Regions from separate parts of the Microbacterium deferens genome, predicted to be linked through region 1. Evidence: predicted binding sites of a transcription regulator. Region 1 holds the regulator's gene; the other holds the start of a gene.
What was found. The regulator LexA, encoded in region 1, represses DNA repair genes until DNA is damaged. The targets are predictions, from matches to a motif close to TCGAACANNTGTTCGA.
Positions count from the first base shown of each region.

Region 2: the regulator LexA is predicted to act here: its motif matches at 3,367-3,382, upstream of ABTU82_RS13670 (HNH endonuclease signature motif containing protein).

Region 1 covers NZ_JBEUWT010000004.1:23,564-30,990, forward strand. The annotation lists gene hisB (imidazoleglycerol-phosphate dehydratase HisB) at 1-321, opposite strand, end outside; gene ABTU82_RS13905 (histidinol-phosphate transaminase) at 318-1,403, opposite strand; gene ABTU82_RS13910 (LysM peptidoglycan-binding domain-containing protein) at 1,424-1,780, opposite strand; gene lexA (transcriptional repressor LexA) at 2,048-2,725, shown strand; gene ABTU82_RS13920 (S9 family peptidase) at 2,758-4,677, shown strand; gene hflX (GTPase HflX) at 4,743-6,260, opposite strand; gene ABTU82_RS13930 (class I SAM-dependent methyltransferase) at 6,364-7,050, shown strand; gene dapF (diaminopimelate epimerase) at 7,023-7,427, opposite strand, start outside.
Region 2 covers NZ_JBEUWT010000003.1:291,673-299,099, reverse strand. The annotation lists gene glgP (alpha-glucan family phosphorylase) at 1-2,237, opposite strand, end outside; gene ABTU82_RS13680 (response regulator) at 2,315-2,542, shown strand; gene ABTU82_RS13675 (CYTH domain-containing protein) at 2,539-3,174, shown strand; gene ABTU82_RS13670 (HNH endonuclease signature motif containing protein) at 3,393-4,787, shown strand; gene lpdA (dihydrolipoyl dehydrogenase) at 4,994-6,391, opposite strand; gene ABTU82_RS13660 (copper resistance CopC family protein) at 6,401-7,081, opposite strand; gene ABTU82_RS13655 (FHA domain-containing protein) at 7,164-7,427, shown strand, end outside.

The sequences.
Region 1 (7,427 bases):
AGCGAGGGCCTCGTCGAGCGGCACCAGGGCATCGCCGTACCGCGAGATGCCGGCCTTGTCGCCGAGGGCCTCGCGGATCGCCGTGCCGAGCACGATCGACACGTCCTCGACGGTGTGGTGGGCGTCGATGTGCGTGTCACCCGCCGCGCGGACGGTGAGATCGGTCAGCGAGTGCTTCGCGAACGCCGTCAGCATGTGGTCGAAGAAGGGAACCGACGTGTCGATCGAGCTCTTGCCCGAGCCGTCGAGGTTGAGCTCCAGCTCGACGCTCGACTCGCTGGTCGCGCGGCGGATCGAGGCGGTTCGGGAGGGGCCGGTCATGAGCCCGATCCTACCGAGGCCAGTGCGTCGAGGAACGCGGTCGTCTCGTCGGCCGTCCCTGCCGTGACCCGCAGGTGGTGAGGGATGCCGATGTCACGGATCAGCACTCCACGGTCGTACAACGCCTGCCAGGTCGCTGCCGGGTCTGATACGCCCCCGAACAGCACGAAGTTCGTCCACGACTCGTGCGCCTGATATCCGAGGGCTTCGACGGTCGCGGAGATCCGGTCGCGCTGCGACACGATCTCGTCGACCATGCCGAGCATCGTGGCGGCGTGTCCGAGAGCCGCCGTCGCCGCCGCCTGGGTGAGCGCACTCAGGTGATACGGCAGCCGTACGAGTCGTAAGGCGTCGATCAGCGCGGGATCGGCCGCGAGGTATCCGACCCGTGCTCCCGCGAAGGCGAAGGCCTTGCTCATCGTGCGAGACACGACCAGGCGCTCTCGCCCGGGGAGGAGGCTGACCGCCGAGGGCGCGTCGTGCGGGGCGAACTCCTGATACGCCTCGTCGACGATGACGATGCCCTCGGTCGCGTCATAGGCGGCCTCGATCACGTCGAGCGACATCGGGGTTCCGGTTGGGTTGTTCGGCGCGCAGAGGAAGGTCACGTCAGGGCGCACCTCCGAGATCTGCTCGGCCGCCGAGGCGGCCGACACGGTGTAGTCGTGCGACCGCGCACCCGACACCCATCGGGCGCCCGTGCCTCGCGTGAGCAGCGGGTACATCGAATACGTCGGATCGAACGAGAAGGCGGTGCGACCGGGCCCCGCGAAGGCCTGCAGCAGGTGCTGAAGTACCTCGTTCGACCCGTTACCGGCCCAGATCTGCTCGCGAGTGAGCCCCTCGCCCAGGTAGTCGGCGAACGCTTCGCGAAGTGCGGTGAACTCGCGGTCGGGGTAACGGTTCACATCGCGCAGGGCACGTGCCACCGCGTCGAGGATGTCACCGGCGACGTCGTCGGGCACCGGATGCGTGTTCTCGTTCACGTTCAGAGCTACCGGCAACGCCGCCTGGGGCGCACCGTAGGGTTTCATTCCGCGCAGATCGTCGCGGAGCGGAAGGTCATCGAGCCTCGTGGTCACCCTTCGATGGTAGGGCGGGCTCAGGGGGCCGAGGAGTACTCCGCAGGAATGGCGAGCCGCTGGCCCGCGGAGAGCTCCACCCCATCGAGGGCGTTCAGTCGCACGATCGCGTCGACCACGTCGCGCGGATCGGCGGACGGCGCGACCTCCTGGGCGATGCCCCAGAGCGACTCACCGGCCATGACGGTGACCTCGGTGAACGTGCCCGCTGGCGCACCCGCATCGCGGGATGCCAGCGCAGAACCGCCGCTGATCGCCGCGACGGCGATGGCCACCACGAACGGGAACGCGGCGAGACCGGTGAGCACCCGGCGACCGCGCGCAGTCAGACGAAGACGCGTGGTCGGGACGACGGGGGCGATGCCGATGCTGGTCATGGGGTTCCTCCTCAGGTGAGAGATTCGCATCCGGCGCTCGGGCCGGAGTACCGGATGCGAAGCTCTCTTCCGAATCTATCTTCGATACAGTCAGGGTGTCAACACCGTTCTTCTCGGAGATGGATCGAACGCGACACGCGGCAGGCAGCCGCTGAGTGCGTGCGAATCCGTATACGGTTTCGACAGGGAGACACCATCACGGACCTCCGACATTCGAAGACCGGCGCCCCTCGGGCGCGAGAGGGAGCAGCCAGAATGAGCGACGCGATGCCGTCCGGCGCCCGGGATAAACCGCAGACCCGCCGCCGCAAGAGCCTGAGCGACAAGCAGATGGCGATCCTCGAAGTGATCCAGCGCTCGATCAGCCGTCACGGGTACCCGCCCAGCATGCGAGAGATCGGCGACGCGGTCGGACTCAAATCGCTCTCCAGCGTCACGCACCAGCTCAACCAGCTCGAATTGAGCGGCTACCTCCGTCGCGACCCCGGCAAGACGCGCGCGATGGAAGTGCTGATCGACCTCCCCGGCACGTCGGTCGAGAACCCCGCCGACAACGCCCCGGCCGTGGGCGACGCCGCGCTCGTCCCCCTCGTCGGGCGCATCGCCGCCGGAGTTCCCATCACCGCCGACCAGCAGGTGGATGAGATCTTCCCCCTGCCCCGACAGCTCGTGGGCAAGGGCGATCTGTTCATGCTGAAGGTCTCGGGCGAGTCGATGATCGACGCCGCCATCTGCGACGGCGACTGGGTGGTCGTGCGTTCGCAGCAGAACGCCGAGAACGGCGAGATCGTCGCGGCGATGCTCGATGACGAGGCCACGGTGAAGACGTTCCGCCGACGCGACGGCCACACCTGGCTCCTCCCGCGCAACAGCGCCTTCGAGCCGATCCTCGGCGACGACGCCGTCGTCCTCGGCAAGGTCGTGGCGGTGCTGCGGGCCGTCTGATCCCCGTCCGACCCCCGCCCTAGGGTGAGGGGATGGATTCCCCGCTCCCCTACGGTTCCTGGCCCTCCCCCTTCCGTGCGACGTCTGTCGCCGCTGCGTCTCCGCGCACCGACGGAGCACGTTTCGTCGGCGACGACATCTGGTGGGGTCAGACGATGCCCTCCGAGGGCGGACGAACGACGGTCCTGCGCCGGCGACCCGACGGATCGATCGACGATCTACTCCCCGCTCCGCTCAGCGCGCGCTCGCGCGTCCACGAGTACGGAGGCGGTGCGTGGACGGCCGCCGACGGCGAGCTGGTCTTCTCCGAGAAATCCGACCAACGCGTGTGGGCACTCACGCCCGGCGGTCGCCCGCGCCCGCTCACCCCCGATGACCCCTCCGCGCGATTCGCGGGACTCACGTGGGGCGCAGGGACGCTGCTGGCCGTCCGCGAACGCCACGAAGGAGCCCCGGTACCCGCTCGCGACATCGTGCGGATCCCGCTCGACGGGTCGGCCGCCGACGATGCCGATCGCCTCGTGAGCGTGGCGGGCGGCACCGACTTCGTCGCGCAACCCGCGATCTCTCCCGACGGCGCGCGTCTGGCCTGGGTCGCGTGGAACCACCCCGACATGCCCTGGGATCGCACGCAGCTGCGCATCGCCGAGATCGTCGACGGCCGCGCATCCGCTCCGCGGACGATCAACGCCCGCGGCACGGCCGCGCTGCAGCCGGTGTGGACGGCCCCGAACGAGGTGACCTACTCCGATGACCCGACCGGACGGTGGAACCTCTGGCGTGCAGACGGCGACGCCGCGCCCGTCGCCCTGGCTCCGGCAGACGCCGACACCGGCGGCGCGCTCTGGGTGCTCGGTACGCGCTGGTTCGGAGCGCTCGACGACGGTCGCCTCGTCGCGGTCCGCACGAACGGGGCCGACGAACTCGTCATGGTCGACGGCGACCGGGTCGACCCGCTGCCGGTACCGATCGTCGCCGGCGCTGCCGTCGAGGACGTCTCGACGACGCGCGCGCTCGTCTCGGGTGCGACCGCCTCGGGCGGCGCCGGTCTCTGGCTCGTCGACGCGAGCGATCTCGGTGCTCCGACGGTGGAACGCCTCGCCGGCGGCTCGAACGGCCCGGGCCCGGAGTGGTTCCCGACCGCGCGGTCGATCACCGCCCCCGGACCCCACGGGCCGGTGCATGCCTTCGCCTACCCGCCGACGAATCCCGAGGTGACCGCCCCGGCGGATGAGAAGCCGCCGTACCTCGTGCTGGTGCACGGGGGTCCGACGTCGCACGTGGGTCCTGCGGCGTCGGCCAAGATCGCGTACTTCACAAGCCGCGGAATCGGTGTGCTCGACGTCAACTACGGCGGTTCGACCGGCTACGGACGCCCCTACCGCGATCGCCTTCGCGGGCAGTGGGGCGTCGTCGACGTCGACGACGTGGCCGCCGCCGCGACCGCTCTCAGCGACGACGGGCTCGCCGACCCGTCGCGGATCGCGATCGAGGGCGGCTCCGCCGGCGGATGGACGGTGCTGTCGGCCCTCGTCCGCACCGACGTCTTCGCGGCCGGTATCTCGCGGTACGGCGTCGGGGACGCCCGTGCCCTCGCCGCCGACACGCACGACTTCGAAGCGCGCTATCTCGACGGCCTCATCGGCCCGCTCCCCGAGGCCGAGCCGCTCTACATCGAGCGCTCACCGCTGACGTCGGCCGACCGATTCCGTGTGCCGATGCTCATCCTCCAGGGGTCGGAAGACGCCGTCGTACCGCCCGCGCAGGCCGAGGCCATCCGCGATGCCCTCGTCGCGCGAGGGGTCCCGCACGCGTACGTCCTGTACGACGGCGAGGGGCACGGCTTCCGCACCGCCGAAACGATCGTCCACGCTCTCGAGAGCGAACTGGCGTTCCTCGGTGCGGCCTTCGGATTCGACACGCCCGACGTGCCCGAGCTCACTCTCGACTGACGACTCGTCCGCAGCATCCGGCCCCGGCACAGACGGATGCTGCGGAGACGGATGCTGCGGAGAGGTCAGGCCAGGAACGGCTGCAGGTCGGAGGCCAGCTTCGCCCCGACGTGGGCGTGCAGGAATGTTCCTTCGGCCTGGTGCTCCTGCGAGACGATGATGCCGCTCTCGTGCGCCGCGGAGACCAGATCACCGCGGTCGTACGGCACCACGGCGCGCACCTCCACGGCGGGCAGAGGCAGGGCCTCCTCGATCACCGCGCGCAGCTCGTCGATTCCCTCGCCGGTACGCGAGGACACGAACAGCGCGGAGGACTCGAGGCCGCGCAGCACGAGACGCGAGTCGGCATCGATGAGATCCGCCTTGTTGAAGACGACGATCTCGCGTGTCGATCGCGCACCGACGTCGCCCATGACATCGCGAACCGTCGCGAGCTGCGCGGCGGGGTCGGGGTGCGAGCCATCCACCACGTGCACGATGACGTCGGCGTCGCCGACCTCCTCGAGCGTGGAACGGAACGCCTCGACCAGCTGGTGCGGGAGGTTGCGTACGAAACCGACGGTGTCGGTCAGCGTGTACACGCGCCCGTCTGCGGTCTCGGAGCGGCGCACGGACGTGTCGAGCGTGGCGAACAGCGCGTTCTCCACGAGGACACCGGCGCGAGTCAGACGGTTCAGGAGGCTCGACTTGCCCGCGTTGGTGTATCCCGTGATCGCGACGGCCGGAATGGTGTTGCGCTTGCGCTCGGCCCGCTTCGCTTCGCGCGCGGGCGCGAAGTCGCGGATCTGGCGGCGCAGCACGGCCATCTTGGTGCGGATGCGCCGGCGATCGAGCTCGATCTTCGTCTCACCCGGACCACGAGACCCCATACCGGCACCGCCGGCACCGACCTGGCCACCGGCCTGGCGGCTCATCGAGTCACCCCAGCCGCGCAGGCGCGGAAGGAGGTACTCGAGCTGGGCGAGTTCGACCTGCGCCTTGCCCTCGCGGCTCTTGGCGTGCTGGCTGAAGATGTCGAGGATGACGGTGGTGCGGTCGATGACCTTCACCTTGACGACGTCCTCGAGCGCGCGCCGCTGGCTGGGTGCGAGCTCGGTGTCGACGATGACCGTGTCGGCGCCGACCGACGCGACGATGTCGCGCAGCTCCTGCGCCTTCCCACTGCCGATGTAGGTCGCGGGGTCGGGGTTCGGACGCCGCTGCAGCACGCCGTCGAGAACGACCGCGCCCGCGGTCTCCGCGAGGGCGGACAGCTCGCGCAGCGAGTTCTCGGCCTCTTCCTGCTGTCCTTGCGGGTGCACGCCGACGAGAACGACGTTCTCGAGGCGCAACTGTCGGTACTCGACCTCGGTGACGTCTTCGAGCTCGGTGGACAGACCGACCACGCGGCGCAGGGCGGCGCGGTCCTCGCGGTCCCACTGGTCGCCGTCGGTGTCACCGTACGAAACGGTTCTGTCGTCCTGGAGCGCCTGGGCTGCTCCGAACACACGCACCCCGGAGTGCGCTTCGGCGCGCGCGAGCACTCGATCCACCGGGTCGACCGGCATCTCATCCGCGCTCTGGGGGATTGTGGTGTCTGTCATCTGTTCCTTCCATCGCGCCGCCCTCGGCCGAAGGCCGGGGCCGCAGCATCCATAAACTCTAATCCTCCCGTCGGGAGGACGATCTCTCCGATACGCTCTCCGCATGGGGAGCGACCACTACTTCACCGGGTCTCCCTCCAGCGCAGAGAACCTCCGGCGCCTGCGAGTGACCCTCGCCGGCCGCGATGTCGAGGTTGTCACCGCTGGTGGCGTCTTCAGTCCCGACCGTCTCGATGCCGGCACCGCCGTGCTGCTGGCCAACACGCCGTCGCCCCCTGCAGGCGGCGATTTCCTCGACCTCGGGAGCGGGTGGGGGCCGATCTCGCTGTCCCTCGCACTCGACGCCCCGCACGCCACGGTGTGGGCGGTCGATGTCAACGAGCGAGCACTCGACCTCGTGCGTCGCAACGCGGAGATTCTCGGGCTCACCAATGTGAACGCCGTGCGGCCCGAGAATGTTCCCGCCGACGTGGCCTTCCGCACCATCCGCTCGAATCCCCCGATCCGAGTGGGCAAGAACGAACTGCACGGAATGCTGGAAACCTGGCTCCCCCGGCTCGAGGAGAGATCGGACGCGTGGCTCGTCGTGCAGCGCAACCTCGGCTCGGACTCCCTGCAGCGCTGGCTCGGTGCCACGCTTCCGCGGGGCTTCAGCGTTCAGCGCGCGGCGACGGGGCGCGGGTACCGCGTGCTGAAGGTGCGCCGACACGGTACGCCCGCGACTGCGGCGATCGACATCGTCTCGGCCGACGACGGCGACGTTCAGACTAGCGAGACCTCACCCGAGTAGACGAGCACCGCCGGTCCTGACAGCAGGACGTGCTCGCCGTCGGACTCATCGACGATGCGCACGCCCAGCGTGCCGCCGGGTACGTCCACCTGCCACCGTCGCGGAGCCGCAGGACCCGCCCAGTGCCGCACCGCGAGAGCGGCGGCCGCGACGCCCGTGCCGCACGAGAGGGTCTCGCCGACGCCCCGTTCGAACACGCGCATCCGCACTTCGCCGACGCCGTCGCGCACCAGCGGGTCGCCGGGCACGACGAACTCGACGTTCGCACCGTGGCGCGGCTCGGGGTCGAGGATCGGGCGGTAGGACAGGTCGAGCGCGTCGAGCTCGGTAGGCGACGACAGAGCGACCACGACGTGCGGGTTGCCCACATCGATGCC
Region 2 (7,427 bases), on a different contig from region 1:
GTCGCGTCGACCGCCCGCACCGACACCCGCGGCCATGCATCGCGCACCCGGGTGAGGAACGCCGCGAATTCCCGCGCACCGGCGAAGCCGTCGGCGCTCAGGGCGTGTTCGTTCGCCGAGGCGGGCGCGTAGAGCCTCGTGACGTAGTCGCGCACCATCCGATCGCTCGTGGCCTTGCGTCCGAGGTCGGTCATCGTGTGCCGCACGCGCTCGAGCCAGCCGACGGGGATTCCGCCCTCCCGCTCGTAGAAGGTCGGCACGAGCTGGTGCTCGATCAGGTCGTAGAGGGCGGATGCTTCGGCATCGTCGCGCTCGTCGTCGTTCGCCGCGGTGTCGGCCGTGGGGATCGCCCAGCCGTTGCGGCCGTCGTACCACTCGTCCCACCAGCCGTCGAGGATGGAGAGGTTGAGCGATCCGTTGAGCGCCGCCTTCATGCCCGACGTGCCGCTCGCCTCGAGCGGGCGGACCGGCGTGTTCAGCCAGACGTCGCACCCGGGGTAGAGCTTCTTGGCGAGGGTGATGTCGTAGTCGGGCAGGAAGACGATCCGCTCGCGCACCTTCGGGTCGCGGCTGAAACGCACGAGCTGCTGGATGAGGGTCTTCCCGGAGTCGTCGGCCGGGTGGGACTTCCCTCCGATGACGATCTGCACCGGACGGTCGGGATCGGTGAGCAGACGCGTGAGGCGCTCGGGATCGCGCAGCATCAGCGTCAGGCGCTTGTAGGTCGGCACGCGGCGCGCGAACCCGATCGTGAGCACCTCGGGGTCGAGCACCTTCGCCGTCCACGCCGCGGGCGACGAGGACGCTGCGGCCCCGAGTCTGCGGCGGGCTTCGGCCACGAGCTCCTGCTTCATCTCGACGCGGACTCCCCAGAGCTCGCCGTCGGGAACGGCCGCGCGGTCGCGCCAGTCGTGGTCTGCGGTGAGGGCGTCGCCGAACCCGCGCTCGCTCAGCGCTTTCAGCGACGGGTGCACCCAGGTCGGCGCGTGCACGCCGTTCGTGATCGACGTGATCGGCACCTCGTCGGAGTCGATCCCGGGCCAGAGGGCGCCGAACATGCCGCGGCTGACCGCGCCGTGCAGCAGCGAGACACCGTTGGCGTGCTGACCGAGATGGAGTCCGAGGACGGCCATGTTGAACACGTGCGGATCGCCGCAGTCGTAGTCCTCGAGTCCGAGTGCGAGGGCGCGGGTGCCGTCGATGCCGGCGAGCAGCCCCCCGGAGAGGTAGTCGGCGACGAGCGTCCGCGGGAAGCGGTCGATGCCGGCGGGCACCGGGGTGTGGGTCGTGAAGACGGTCGAGGCCCGCACCTGCGCCAGGGCCACCTCGAACGACAGCCCGTCGCGGGCGATGAATTCCGACATGCGCTCGAGGCCCTGGAATCCGGCGTGGCCTTCGTTCGTGTGGAAGACGTCGGGTTCGGGCCGGCCGGTGATGCGGCACCAGGCCCGCACCGCGCGGACGCCCCCGATACCGAGCAGCAGCTCCTGGTGCAGCCGGTGCTCGCCCCCGCCGCCGTAGAGACGATCGGTGACGCGTCGCAGATCCTCCGAGTTCGACGGGGTCTCGGCGTCGAGAAGCAGCAGCGGAACGCGACCGATGTCGGCCACCCAGACTCGGGCGAACAGGGTTCTGCCGGCCGGGAGCTCGAGCGAGATCTCGACGGGTGACCCGTCGGGCTCCTGCAGCTGCCGAAGTCCGAGGCCGTAGGGGTCGAGCACCGGGTAGCTCTCGTGCTGCCAGCCGTCGTCGCCGATCGACTGTCGGAAGTACCCGGCGCGGTAGAAGAGTCCGACGCCCGTCAGCGGCACACCCAGGTCGGACGCGCTCTTGAGGTGGTCGCCGGCGAGGATGCCGAGGCCTCCCGAGTACTGCGGAAGCGATCCGTCGACACCGAACTCGGGGGAGAAGTACGCGATGTGCGCGGGCTTGGGGTCGGCGAGGCCCTGGAACCAGCGCTCCCCGGTGAGATAGGCCTCGAGGCGTTCGTCTTCGGCCCGCACGCGGGCGACGAAGCCCTCGTCCGACGCCAGCTCGTCGAGACGCGCTTGGCCGATGGTGCCGAGCAGTCGTGAGGGGTTCTCGTCGACCCTGGCCCAGAGATCGTGGTCCATGGAGGCGAACAGCGACGACGTGGCGCGACTCCACGACCACCGCCAATTCGTCGCGAGACGGTCGAGCGGCGCCAGTGCGGGCGAGAGGACGGGACGGACGGTGAACGTGCGGAGAGCCTTCACGCGAGTGATCATAGGTCATCGCCCTCTGTGAGGGAGGGCCGTCTCCACAGCGGATGCTTCGGACTACGCTGGGCGACATGGCACTTGCACGACTGACTGGCGGGCCGCTCGACGGCCAGGTGATCCCTCTCGAAGACGACGTCGACGACTCGCTCATCGTCCCCTACGGCGAGGGCCAGCTGGTCTACCGCCGCGGCGGCGACCTCGAGAACACCGGCGACAGCGACGGACCCACCGAGGCCGTCTTCACCTACGCCGAAGCGACCCAGGACATCAACCCGAACGAAGACGGACGAGACGATTGAGCGCGGCGGCCTCGTCCGAACCCACGCGTTCGATCGAGGTCGAGCGCACGTACGACGTGTCGGCCGAGACCCCGCTTCCGGATTGGTCACGCCTGCCCGGAGTCTCCCGCGTCGGTGACGCGGAACTGCGTGAGCTGGATGCGCGCTACTTCGACACCGCGGGTCTCGATCTCGCCCGCGCACGGGTCGCCGTCCGTCGCCGCGAGGGCGGTCCCGATGCCGGCTGGCATGTGAAGGCATCTGTCGCCGACGGTCGCTCGGAGTGGGGGTGGCCGTTGGGAGAGGGCGACGAGAGCGCCGTTCCGCCGGCGATCGTCGACGCGGTGGCCCCGTGGGCCGCGCCGCCGTTCACGCTCCTCGCCCGCATCCGCAACACGCGCACGGCCTACGCCCTGCACGACGCCGAGGGCGGGCTGATAGCGGAGTTCGTCGACGACCGCGTGCGCGGTCGTGACGAGCGCGGTGAGCGCGACACCACCTGGCGGGAGTGGGAGATGGAACTCGGCCCCGCCGCCCCCGACGCGCCCGCCGACCGCGAGACGTTCTTCGCCGCGGTCGACGCGGCCGTGGCAGCCGTGGGCGGTCGCCCCGCAGCATCCGACTCCAAGCTCGGTCGCGTTCTCGGGCGCTGATCCGCCCCGTCCGGGGTGGGGAGGGGCGCGTCGGCGCCGGTGGCTGACGCCGGTACGGATGCAGGCCCGGGGTCTGCCCGCGGGGCGTTGATCGATCTGGGCGGGACGCTGCTGCATCTCCTCGAGAACGCGGTGTGACGTGACCGACGCGCGGTCGGTGTTATCCACAGAGCCGGGCTTTTCGGTCGAGTGTCGTACGTTTGTTCTAGAATGTAAGCATGTTCTCGAACGGTGGTACCCCGACTGACGGTGAGGCGCGGCGTGATGCCGATGCCCCGCAGTCGGAGGCCGCTGGCTCGGAGTGGCCCGACGAGCGCGAGTGGTTCGAGGAGCAGGAGTGGATCGACGTCGACGGTGATCCGGTCGCGGCGGGCCGTGATGGCCTGGATGCGGTGGCGGATGTGTCGACGTTGATGTCGGTGTTCGCGGCGCAACGGTTCGAGCGAGTGGAGGGGTTGCGGCGGGAGGCGGTGGCCGAGGCGGCGGTGTTTCGGGGGAAGACGACGGAGATCGTGATGCGGTCCCTGCGGCTCGAGCTTGCGACGGTGTTGCAGGTGACCGAGCACATCGCAGAGCGGATGCTGGCGACCGCGGATGGTCTCGTGAACCGGTACCCGGCGATGCTCGACGCCCTCTCCCACGCACGCACCACGGAGCGGCACGCGGACGTGTTCGTGGAGCTGGTCGACCAGGTGGAGCCGGAGTTGCGGGATCAGGTGGTGCCGCTCGCCGTCGACCTTGCCACGACCCACGCGTTGGGGTCGTTCCGCCGGTTGCTGCGGAAGCTCGTGGACACGGTGCGGGCGGCGACGCTCAGTGAGCGGCATGCGGAAGCGGTGCGGGAGCGGCGGGTGGTGGTGCAGCCGGCGGAGGACGGGATGAGTTGGGTGATGCTCTACACCTCCGCGGTGAAGGCCCACGCGATCCAGCACCGCGCGACCGCGATCGCACACGCCCTCGGCGACCAGGAGGGCGAGGAGCGTTCTCTGGACGAGTTGCGTGCGGACGTCATGGTCGACCTTCTCGTCGATGGGGACGTGCCCGCCCACCCCGACGCGGCGCGCGGAATCCGCGCGACTGTGGCCGTCACGGTGCCGGTGTTGTCGCTGCTCGATGACGAGCACGCGAACACGGCCCCGGCGGTGGTGGAGGGGGTGGGGCCGATCCCCATCGAGCAGGCCCGGGAACTCTGCGGCGGCGCGGACGGGTGGATGCGGGTGCTCACCCACCCCGAGACGGGGATGGTGCTTTCCGTCGGCCGTGACCAGTACCGCACCCCGGCGGCGTTACGACGACTCGTGGAGTGGCGGGCGGCGACCTGCATGGCTCCCGGATGCGGAACCCCTGCCCGAAGGTGCCAGATCGACCACCAACTCGCGTGGGAACACGGCGGCACCACCGAACTCACGAACCTCGGCCCACTGTGCGTCGGGCATCACACCATCAAGCACCACGGCGGGTGGTGCGTGACACAGATCCCCGACAGCGGCGGCGCACTCGAATGGAAATCCCCCGGGGGCAGACGATTCATCGTGCGACCCGAACGGAAAGTCCCCGTCTTCCGACCCGCACCCGACGACGACCGCTCACCCCAAGGCACCGCACCCTTCTGACCCGCGCCCTCCTGGCCCGCGCCCTCCTGGCCCGTGCCCTCCCGGCCCGTGCCCCCGCCCGCGCGAGCCAGTGCCCTTCTGAGCCGTGCCCTTCTGAGCCGCGTCCCTCGCCTCAACGCGGCCCATCTCACCTCGTGCGCGGGCAGAAAACACCGCGACGCCGCCCCCGGCTTCGAATCGGGGCGGCGTCGCGGTTGTGTTCAGTGTCAGATATTGATCATGTGTCCCGCAAGACCGTGGAACGCTTCTTGCACGGCCTCCGACAGGGTCGGGTGGGTGTGGACGTTGCGGGCGGCCTCGAGAGCGGTGAGATCCCACTTCTGCGCAAGCGTGAGCTCGGGGAGGAGCTCCGACACGTCGGGTCCGATGAGGTGGCCTCCGAGCAGCTCGAGGTGCTCGGCGTCGGCGATGAGCTTCACGAACCCGATGGGTTCGCCGAGGCCGTTCGCCTTGCCGTTCGCCGAGAAGGGGAACTTCGCGACCTTCACGTCGTGACCGGCGTCGCGTGCCTGCTGCTCGGTGAGTCCGAAGCTCGCGACCTGCGGCGAGCAGAACGTCGCGCGCGGCATCATGCGGTAGTCGCCCAGCGTCTGGGTCTCAGCCTTTCCGATCGTCTCGGCGGCCACGACGCCCTGCGCCTCAGCCACGTGCGCGAGCTGCAGCTTCGCGGTGACGTCACCGATCGCGTAGATGTGCGGCACGTTGGTGCGCATGTAGTCGTCGATCGCGATCGCGCCGCGCTCGGTGAGCTCGACACCCGTCTTGTCGAGACCGAAGCCCTCGACGCGGGGCGCGAAACCGATCGACATGAGCACGCGGTCGGCGTCGATGGAGCCCTGGGCGCCGTCTTTCCCTGTGTAGGTGACGGTGACCTTGTCGCCGGAGTCGACCACGGTCTCGACCTTGGTAGAGGTGAGGATGTCGACGCCGTACTTCTTGTACTGCTTCTGGATCTCCTTCGAGACCTCGACGTCCTCGTTGGGGAGGGCGCGGTCGAGGAACTCGATGATCGTGACCTTGACGCCGTAGTTCGTCAGCACGTAGGCGAACTCCATGCCGATGGCGCCGGCGCCGACGACGACGATCGATTCGGGCAGATCGCGGTTGAGGATCTGCTCCTCGTAGGTGACGACGTTCTCGCTCAGCGTCACACCCGGGAGGAGGCGCACGGTCGACCCGGTCGAGATGATGGCGTTGTCGAAGGTGACCTTCTCGGTCGACCCGTCGGCCTTCGCGACCTCGATGCTGTTCGCGTCGAGGAAGGTACCGCGGCCCTCGTACTCGGTGACCTTGTTCTTCTTCATGAGGTAGTGGATGCCCTTGACGTGGGTATCCGCGACCTTACGGCTGCGGTCCCAGGCCACCCCGAAGTCGAACGAGACATCGCCGGAGATCCCGAACAGATCCGCCTGCGAGTGGAAGGTGTGAGCGAGGTCGGCGTTGCGGATGAGAGCCTTCGAGGGGATGCAGCCCACGTTGAGGCACACACCGCCCCAGTACTTCTCTTCGATGATCGCGGTGGACAGTCCGAGCTGGGCGCTTCGCACTGCCGCGACATACCCGCCGGGGCCCGCGCCGAGGATGACGACGTCGTAATGAGGCATGGTTCCAGCCTAGTCGTCGGTGGTCGGCCGGTCGCCCGTCGAGCCCCCGCCGTTGCGACCCCGGGGGCGCAGCACGAGCAGGTACAGCACGACACCGATCACGGCGAGCACGACGACGACCCCGATGATCCAGGGGAGGGGGTTCGAGGCGGATGCTTCGCTGTCGGGCGCGGTCGTCGTGGTCGGCTCGTCCGTCTCGGGCGGGGTCATCGTCGTCATGGTCGGCTCGGGAGTCTCGGGAGCCGTGGTCTCGGGAGCCGTGGTCTCGGTCGGCGCGGACGTCGGGGGCGCGGGGGCGTCGACCGTGAACGCGAACTCACCCGAGATCGGGTGTCCGTCGCTCGAGACGACGCGCCAGATCACCGAGATCGCACCGGACGCCGTGCCCGTGAGCGCCTGGGTCACGGTGACGCCGTCGACGACCGCCGTGCCCTCGATGAGCGACGTGCCCGCAGCATCCGTCACCTCCACCACGTTCGATGCGCCGTCGCCGAGCAGTTCGGCGCTGAACGACAGGGTGATCTCCGCCGGCAGCGCCGTGAGCACCGCATCGGCGGCCGGGTCGGTCGAAACGAGCTGATCGTGGGCGGAAACGGGCGACGCGGGCCCGAAGACGGCGAACAGGGCGAGGAAGGCCGCGGCCACCGCGAACGGTGCGCGGCGGCGGGTGCGCAGAGGGGAGGAAGTCACCCGTCCAGCGTATCCGGGGTGCTCGCGCGGGTCTGTGGACACTACTGTCATCGGATAAGGTTTGGGGAGCGAAGGAGGACCTGTGGACGAGACCCGTCGACCTGAGCCGGAGGACGTGCGCCGCGGCTCCGACGAGAGCGCTTCCGAGCGACTCCCGCACGACATGACGCAGACGTTCGGACACGATTCCGACCTGTCGTTCATCCCCTTCGGCGCCGACCTCAGCGAGGCCGAGCTCGAGGCGATCGGGGCGCTGCCATCGCGCGCCGCTCTGCTGATCGTCCGCTCCGGTCCGACGGCGGGGGCGCGCTACCTGCTCGACACCGATGTCACGACCGTCGGACGC